One region of the Nocardia sp. NPDC050175 genome, then DNA from elsewhere that is predicted to be linked to it. Evidence: riboswitches for the same ligand, from Rfam matches in the RefSeq annotation. Region 1 holds a riboswitch; the other holds the start of a gene.
The links. A riboswitch is a leader RNA that binds a small molecule or an ion and turns the genes downstream of it on or off. The one in region 1 is predicted to bind S-adenosylmethionine.
Positions count from the first base shown of each region.

Region 2: linked by a shared signal. The riboswitch ahead of ACIBK2_RS30420 (amino acid ABC transporter permease) and the one ahead of ACIBK2_RS06780 (aminotransferase class V-fold PLP-dependent enzyme) in region 1 are both predicted to bind S-adenosylmethionine.

Region 1 is NZ_JBITJI010000002.1:266,949-271,073, reverse strand. It holds gene ACIBK2_RS06790 (YbaK/EbsC family protein) at 1-185, shown strand, start outside; gene ACIBK2_RS06785 (flavin reductase family protein) at 276-827, shown strand; gene ACIBK2_RS06780 (aminotransferase class V-fold PLP-dependent enzyme) at 865-2,184, opposite strand; SAM riboswitch class IV at 2,232-2,345, opposite strand; gene ACIBK2_RS06775 (LysE family translocator) at 2,492-3,139, shown strand; gene ACIBK2_RS06770 (Pls/PosA family non-ribosomal peptide synthetase) at 3,479-4,125, shown strand, end outside.
Region 2 is NZ_JBITJI010000010.1:58,057-62,181, forward strand. It holds gene ACIBK2_RS30410 (glycosyltransferase) at 1-885, shown strand, start outside; gene ACIBK2_RS30415 (hypothetical protein) at 893-1,600, opposite strand; SAM riboswitch class I at 2,022-2,116, shown strand; gene ACIBK2_RS30420 (amino acid ABC transporter permease) at 2,380-3,426, shown strand; gene ACIBK2_RS30425 (amino acid ABC transporter ATP-binding protein) at 3,423-4,125, shown strand, end outside.

The DNA.
Region 1 (4,125 bases):
CCGGCCAGCCGATCGGCGGCGTCGCCCCGGTCGGTCACCCGACCAACCTGCCCACCTGGGTGGACACCGCCCTCTCCAACCACCGCGAGGTGTGGGCCGCGGGCGGCCACCCGAACACGGTGTTCCGCACCTCTTTTCACGAGCTGGTGCGTATCACCGCAGGTCTCCCGATAGACGTCGACTGAATCGCCAGCCCGCCTCTCCGCGTATTCAGGACAACAAGTCGCCGCGGGCGTTATAGGCGAGCCGTAGGAACCCCGCGTAGTTTTGGACGGGTGACCGAAGCAGAACGGCCCGCCACGGACTTCCAGATCCCCGATGATCTGAGCGGGATCACCGCCGAGCAATTCCGCGCCTCGATGCGCCACTATCCGGCGGGCGTCACCGTTGTCACGCTGAACTCACCGAACGGCCCGATCGGCTTCACCGCGACCTCGTTCGCATCCCTGTCGCTGGCGCCGCCGCTCGTCTCCTTCAACATCGCGCACACCTCATCGAGCCTCACCGCCCTGCTGGACGCCGACTCGGTCGTCATCCATTTCCTCGGCGAACACCAGCACGAGCTGGCCCAACGCTTCGCCCGCACCGCCGCGGACCGCTTCGCCGACCGCTCGCTATGGACCACCCTCGACACCGGCGAACCCGTCCTGCACGGCACGCCGATTTGGCTGCGCGCCACCATCCACCAACTGATTCCCCTTGGCGATCACACCCTCGTCGTAGGCCTGGTAACCCGAGTCCACGACAACACCAACGAAACCCCCGCCGCCGCTCCCCTCCTCTACTACAACGGCCGCTACCACCGGCCCACCAGACTCGGCGACTGAACGCGGTCGCCCAGGCCGGGCGACCGCTGTTGCCGGTCTAGTCGACGAGGCAGGGGGCTGCGCCGGTGGGCGATTGGGACGTGAACGGGCGGGTTTCGGGGGTGGGGTTCCAGAGGCCCTGCGTGGTGGCGTAGTTCCAGGCCGGTCCGGCCTCGACCAGTGTGGCGATGGCCTGGATCAGGCGCTCTACGTCGGCGAGGGTGGTACCGAGGCCGATGCTGGCGCGGAGGGCGCCGTCGAGATCGAGGCGGGCGAGCAGGGGGTGGGCGCAGAAGCGGCCGTCGCGGACGCCGATGCCGTGTTCGGCGGACAGGTAGGCGGCGACATGGCCGGGGACGAAACCGTCCAAGGTAAAGGCGATGATGCCGACGGTGTCGGGGGCGTCGGTCCAGATGCGCAGCAGGTTGACGCCGGGGATGGCGGCGAGACCGTCGCGCAGTCGGTCGGCGAGCTGGTGTTCGTGCGCGGCGAGCGTGTCGGCGTCGATCTCGGAGAGTGCGTCGCAGGCGGCGGCGAGTGCGGCCGCGCCGAGCACGTTGGGTGAACCGCCCTCGTGCCGCTGCGGGGCGGGCGCCCATTCCGCGCCGGTAGTGGTGACCTCGCGGACCGCGCCGCCGCCGGCCAGGTACGGCTCGGCGTTGTCGAGCCAGTCGCGGCGGCCGACCAGCACGCCCGCACCGAACGGCGCGTACAGCTTGTGGCCGGAGAACGCGAGGTAGTCGATGCCGGTGTCGCGCAGGCTGATTCGCCGGTGCGGCGCGAGCTGGGCGGCGTCGACGAGGATGCGGGCGCCGCACTGGTGGGCGATGGTGGCCAGGCGCTCCAGCGGCAGCACCTCGCCGGTGACGTTGGAGGCGCCGGTGACCGCGAGCAGCGCGGCGGGCTTGCTACACAGCTCGGCGACCAGGCGCCCGATGGTCTCCTCGACGGTGGCCGCGGCCTGCACGACACGGCGGCCGTGCGTGGTCCACGGCAGGAAGTTGGCGTGATGCTCGATGTCGAGCACCACGGTGTCGCCGGGCACGCAGGCCGCGAGCAGGTTCAGCGAGTCGGTGGTGTTGCGGGTGAACACCACCACCTGATCGTCGGTCGCGTCGAGGAAGCGGGTCACCGAACCGCGGGCGGCCTCGTAGCACTCGGTGGAGATCCGCGAGGCGTAGCCCGCGCCGCGGTGCACGCTCGCATAGAACGGCAGCAGCTGCTGGATTCGGTCGGTGACCTGGGCCAATGCGGGTGCGCTCGCCGCGTAGTCGAAGTTGGCGTAGGTGGTCGCCCCGCCTTGGACGAGCGGCACCTGGAGGTCGTCACCGGAAACCCGGGCGAGGGGGGCACAGTTCTGGGTCGCCACAGCAGTCATCACGAAAATCCCGTCGGCTCTGGGACCCGCAATCAGGTGATTCGTCGAGTCCGCGCTTGCCGCACCCGGTCGGGTGTCAGCCCGGTCGTCACCCGGAGCACCCCGCCGCGGAGGAGGGTTGCCGACCAGCAAGCCGGGGCTGAACGCTGGTACTCATGACCTGATCCGAGATTGGCAGACATCCCCCGGCGCTGTCAACTGGTCCGCGCCGCCGCGTGTTCGCCCGGAAAACTCGCGCGCTGGTCACCGCCGGCGGGTGCGGTGGAAATCCATTGCTTCTCCGGCGACTTTGCGGTCACATCATGAGGTGTCACTTTCGCTGCTGTTCAGCTTCATCGGTCTGTGCGTGCTACTGGCGCTGACGCCGGGCCCGGATTCGTTTCTCGTGCTGCGGTTCTCGCTGGTAGACGCCCGACCGGGCATCGCGGCCGCGATCGGTTCGGCGCTGGGCGGGATCCTGTGGGCGGTGGTGGTCGCGGCCGGTGTCGCCACGCTGCTGGAGCAGTCGGCGACCGCGTATCGCGCGCTGAAGCTGATCGGCGGAATCTACTTGGTGTACTTGGGTATTCGCGCGCTGCTCGACCAGCGGCGGCAGCGCAGGGCGGGCCAGGAGGCCACCGACGCCGAGGGTCTCGCGCACGCGGGCGGCGGCACCCGCGCATCGGTTCGCTCGGCGTTCACCGCGGGCGTCGTCTCGTGCATGTTCAACCCGAAAGTCGGCCTGTTCTACCTCGCCGTGCTGCCCCAGTTCCTGACCGAGGTCACCTTCGCCAACACCCTCGCCCTCGGTGCCGTCGAATCGACCATTGCCGCGGTAGCGATGGTGCTCCTGGCCCTGGCCGCCTCGCGTGCGGTCGTACTGCTGCGCCGCCCGAAGCTCCGGGATCGGCTCGAACAGATCAGTGCCGCCATCCTGGCCACCCTCGGCGTCGGCACCGCCGCCTCCGCGGCCTGATCGATGCTGCGCGAAACGCCCTGAGCTGCAAGATCACCAAGCTCATGTGGGGAATCACACCGGAATAAGCAGGTCGGCGCAGCGACCATCCAGCGAACCCGCCGGGCAACCCGCCGACCAGGCGTTGCTTCGGCGTGTCCGGAAGAAATCGCCACGACCTGCAACAACCCCGCCCACAGTCCCGAGACGGGCAACCGCGCCGGTGAACAACAAACGTCGACAACCCCGAGTACCGTGGACAACTGGTCACCGTGGCGTTTGCCCACTGGTAACCCAGCTATGACACAAACAACACCAGGGAAGTGCGAGGCAGGTCGAATGGGAGGTGGGCAGGGCGTCATGCTCCAACCACAGGTTGATGTGACGGTGGACCCACTACTTCGGACCGCGCACACGCCACCGGCCCGGACCCTCGTCGACATCCTGACCGCGACCGCGCTGACCCATCCCGACGCACCCGCCATCGATGACGGCCAGGTGGTGCTCAGCTACCTCGAGCTCGTCGTCGAGATCGAGAAGACCATGGCCCGGCTCGCCACCGCGGGCGTGCGGCCGGGCGACCGGGTCGGCGTACGGATGCCGTCGGGCTCCCGAGAGCTTTATCTGACCATCCTCGCCGTCCTGTACGCGGGCGCCGCCTATGTGCCGGTCGACGCCGACGACCCGGACGAACGGGCCCAGCTGGTCTTCGGCGAGGCGCAGGTCACCGCGATCGTCACGGCGGCGGGCATCGAGACGACACCGGCTGGCATCCGGGCCGCGGCCGACTATCCGGCCGACGCGAGCACCAGCACCCTGCCGACTCCCGCCGACGACGCCTGGATCATCTTCACCTCCGGCTCCACCGGAACGCCGAAAGGTGTTGCGGTGACCCATCGCAACGCCGCCGCGTTCGTGGACGCCGAGGCCAGGCTCTTCCTGCCGGACGCCCCGATCGGCCCCGGCGACCGCGTGCTCGCCGGACTCTCCGTCGCCTTCGACGCCTC
Region 2 (4,125 bases), on a different contig from region 1:
GTGACGGCGATCGATGCGGCCGGTGGGGATCCCCGAATCACGGTGTTGCGCAACGACACCGAACCACCATCCGGATGGACCGGCAAAGCCGCCGCATGTGCGCGATTGGCCGAATCGGTGGATACGCCGGTGTTGGTGTTCGTCGACGCGGATGTGCGGCTGGCACCGGGAGCGGTCGCCGCGGCCGTCACCGAATTACGCAGGCAGCGAGTCGCGTTGGTGTCACCGTGGCCCGTGCAACGGGCCGAGTCGGTGGCCGAGACCTTGGTGCAGCCGTTGCTGTGCTGGTCTTGGGCGGCCACGCTGCCGATCGCACTGGCCAATTGGAGCCTGCGGCCGTCGACTTCCGTTGCCTGTGGCCAGTTTCTGGTGTTCGATACCGCCGCCTACCGAGCCGTCGGCGGACACGCCGCGGTTGCCGCGAGCGCCACCGAAGACCTCGACATCGCCCGAACACTGCGCCGGGCAGGACAACCCACCACCCTCGTCGCTGCGGGCCGCCTGGCGAGCACCCGAATGTACGAGGACGCTGCTCAACTCGACGCCGGATACACCCGCTGGCTGTGGTCCGCCTACGGCGGCACCATCGCGGGCGGAGCCGCCGTGGGAACACTTGCCGCTCTGGCCTATTGGGTCCCGCCCTTGGCGGCGCTAGGCGGTCGTGGGGCCGTCCGCCGTGCCGGTGCCGTCGGCTACGCGGCGGCCGTCACCGGCAGACTGCTGGCCCGCTCCACCGAAACCAGCGGACCACTCTCCCCCACCGATGTCCTTGCGGCCCTGGCCCACCCGTTCTCGGTAGTCGCCTACTTACTGCTGTGGGCCCGCTCCCATCGCGCCCGACGACGCGGCGCGCTGCGCTGGAAGGGTCGCGCGCTCAACACATAACGCCTTCCTATGGAACCTCGGTGATCCCCACCGTCGGCAGGAAGAAGCAGGACTTGCCACCGTTCTCGACGGTCCCGAAGACCGCGGCGAGCACCGTGCCCTGCCCGGTGTCGACGGGCACGGCGCGCACGCCACCCATCGGCAGCGCGGCGAAGAAGAAGTCCTGGATGGCGCGTTCGGCGATGGGGCGCAGGGCGATCGGGACTTCGGCGGGGATCATCGCGCGCAGGATGGTGGACAGCGGGCCCATCGAGGCGAGGCCGCCGCGGCCGCTGGTCACGTTCAGCCAGGCCACCTGCATGCCGGTGGTGTCCGGTCCGTCCTGGTTCAGGCCGTAGGGGACGAAGGTGAACATGGTCTGTCCGGCCTTGACGGCGGACAGGTCGAGTCCGGGGATGGTGACCGAGGTCTTGGGCCACGGGCCCGGCACCGCCCCGGCCACGGCCGGGGCGAGACCGAGGGAGTTGCCGTTGAGGCAGTACGCGGCCGCGGTCGGGTAGAGGAAGGGCTGCATGCCGAACGCGCGCAGGCCGTCGATCGCGGTGTTGTAGACGCCGAACAGGTCGCCGGGGGCGACGGTTCCGGTCTGGGTGGGACCGGGCTGGACCGGGGCCGTTGCGGACGGTGTCGGCGCCGCGCCCGCGCTGGGGGCGGCGAGCGCCAGCGCGCAGGTGGCGGCAGCGGACAGCATGGTCAGACGGCGCGGTACGGCCATGGAGACCTCTTCTCATCGTCGACGCGAATCGAAGGCTGACGGTACTCCGGCAAACGCTGTGAACTGGCTGTATTGCCTGCGGCAAGCTCTCGGCGTGTCATCGGGCGTCGGCCGTGGCCCCCGGTTGACGGGTTTCACAGGACGAGTTCGTGGGGTCCGCACATCGAGGCTTGCGCTAAGCCGTATGCTGCTTCCCGGCGGAGCCGCCCGAGTACGTGAGCGCCCGCCCCATGAAGTCGACACCTGACAGGCCGCCTTCGATCAGGCTGAGCCAGCGCATGTCCGGCTATCCGAAATACCCGGCGAATCGAGCCGAGACAAGATCTACGCTCACGATGATCGCTTCCCTTGTCTAAGGGTTCCCCTGCTGGGCATGATAATTCGGCTCGACCCTGACATCATCCGGTGTCCGGATCGGCGACAACCATCCAGAGCGACCGAGAGACCTGGCTCGTCGACGTCGCAGCAACCCCCCGGCTCACCGGGTGCGGGTGCTTCCGCCGGGACCGATGGAGGAACCGAAGTGATCATCTCCGCTGTCCGAGGCGCCCGTTGGGGCCGCCGACATATCGACCAATGCAAGGTGACGACCGCGAGCTGTCGGGGCTGACCCGCAGCCAGTCTGTTGCACCCGTCGCTGGCCGGGTGATGTGACCGCGGCCCGAGGTGGCGCGGTCTCGTTCGTTCTTCCGAAGGACCCCGACCATGAGTGAGCGCAGCGAGCGAACACCAGGCACAGCTGCAGTCATGACGGAGCCGAGCGCCGACGAGGCGCAGTCATGACCGCGTCCACCGCACCCGATGCCGCCGCTGTCCCCAGCACTACCGACGGCGATCCGGTCGCTACCGAGACTCGCGCAACCACCGCGTTCGACCTGGTGCCGGACGGATCCGCCACCGGCTCAGGCGATTCCGCGCCGACTGTCGCCAAAACCTGGCACCCGTGGCGCTGGGTGATCAGCGCCGTCGCGCTCATCCTGCTCGCCCAGTTCATCCACGGCCTGGTCACCAATCCCGGTTGGGATTGGCCGACTTTCGCGAAGTACATCACCGCGAAGTCGGTGCTGGCCTCGCTGAAGGTGACCCTGGAACTCACCGCGTGGGGTACCGCGCTCGGCTTCCTGCTCGGCACCGCGCTGGCCATCGCGCGGCTCTCGAACAATCCGGTGCTCCGGGTCATCTCGTGGAGCTATATCTGGGCGTTCCGGTCGATTCCGCTCATCGTGCAGCTGCTGTTCTGGTTCAACATCGCCTACCTGTACAACACGCTGTCGATCGGAATCCCGTTCGGTCCTTCGTTTTTCACCTTCGAGGTGAACGGCGTGATCAGCGGATTCAGCGCGGCGGTGATCGGTCTCGCGCTGCATCAGGCGGCGTACTCGGCCGAGATCATCCGCGCGGGCATCATCTCCGTCGACGCCGGTCAGCTGGAAGCCGCTGCCGCGCTGGGTATTCCGAAGGTGCGCCAGTTCCGCTCCATCGTGGTCCCGCAGGCCATGCGCTCGATCCTGCCCAATGCGACCAACGAGGTGATCAGCCTGTTCAAGGGCACCTCGATCGTGTCGGTGATGGCGATCGCGGAGCTGTTCTACCAGGTCCAGGTGATCTACGGCCGCAACGGCCGGGTGGTGCCGCTGCTGCTGGTCGCGACCGCCTGGTACATCGTGCTCACCACCATTCTCTCGGTGGCGCAGTACTACATCGAGCGCCACTACGCCAAGGGCACCCAGCGCACGCCACCACCGTCACCGGCCCAGCGGGCCTGGCAGAAGCTGCGCGAGGTCGCCGAATCCGGTTCCACCGCACCGCGAGGAGCGACCCGATGACCACCGCACTCGCCGTCGAAGTCCGCGGCGTCCGTAAAGCCTATGGCGCGCACGAGGTGCTGCGCGGCGTCGACCTGACCGTGCGCTCCGGCGAGGTGGTCACGGTGATCGGCCCGTCCGGTTCCGGCAAGTCCACGCTGCTGCGGGTGGTCAACCACCTGGAGTCGCTGGACGCGGGCACCGTGCACATCGACGGTGAGCTCATCGGATATCGGCTGCGCCGCAACACCTTGCACGCGCTGCCCGACCGTGAGGTGCGTAAGCAGCGCTCCCGCATCGGGTTCGTCTTCCAGCAGTTCAACCTGTTCCCGCATCTGACCGTGCTCGACAACGTCACCATCGCACCGCTTTCCGCGCAGCGCCGGGACCGCAAAGAGGTCGAGGCCGAGGCGCGGGTGCTGCTGGACCGGGTCGGCATCGGCGAACTGGCCGACGCGTACCCGCGCAGGCTCTCCGGTGGCCAGCAGCAACGCGTCGCGATCGCGCGGGCACTTGCCCTGCGCCCCAGGGTGATTCTGTTCGACGAACCCACCTCCGCGCTGGATCCCGAACTCGTCGGCGAGGTCCTGGATGTAATCCGCGACCTCGCGCACGGCGGCACCGCGTTGGTGATCGTCACCCATGAGATCGGCTTCGCCCGCGAGATCGCCGACACCGTGGTGTTTCTCGATGCGGGCGCCATCGTCGAACAAGGGCCGC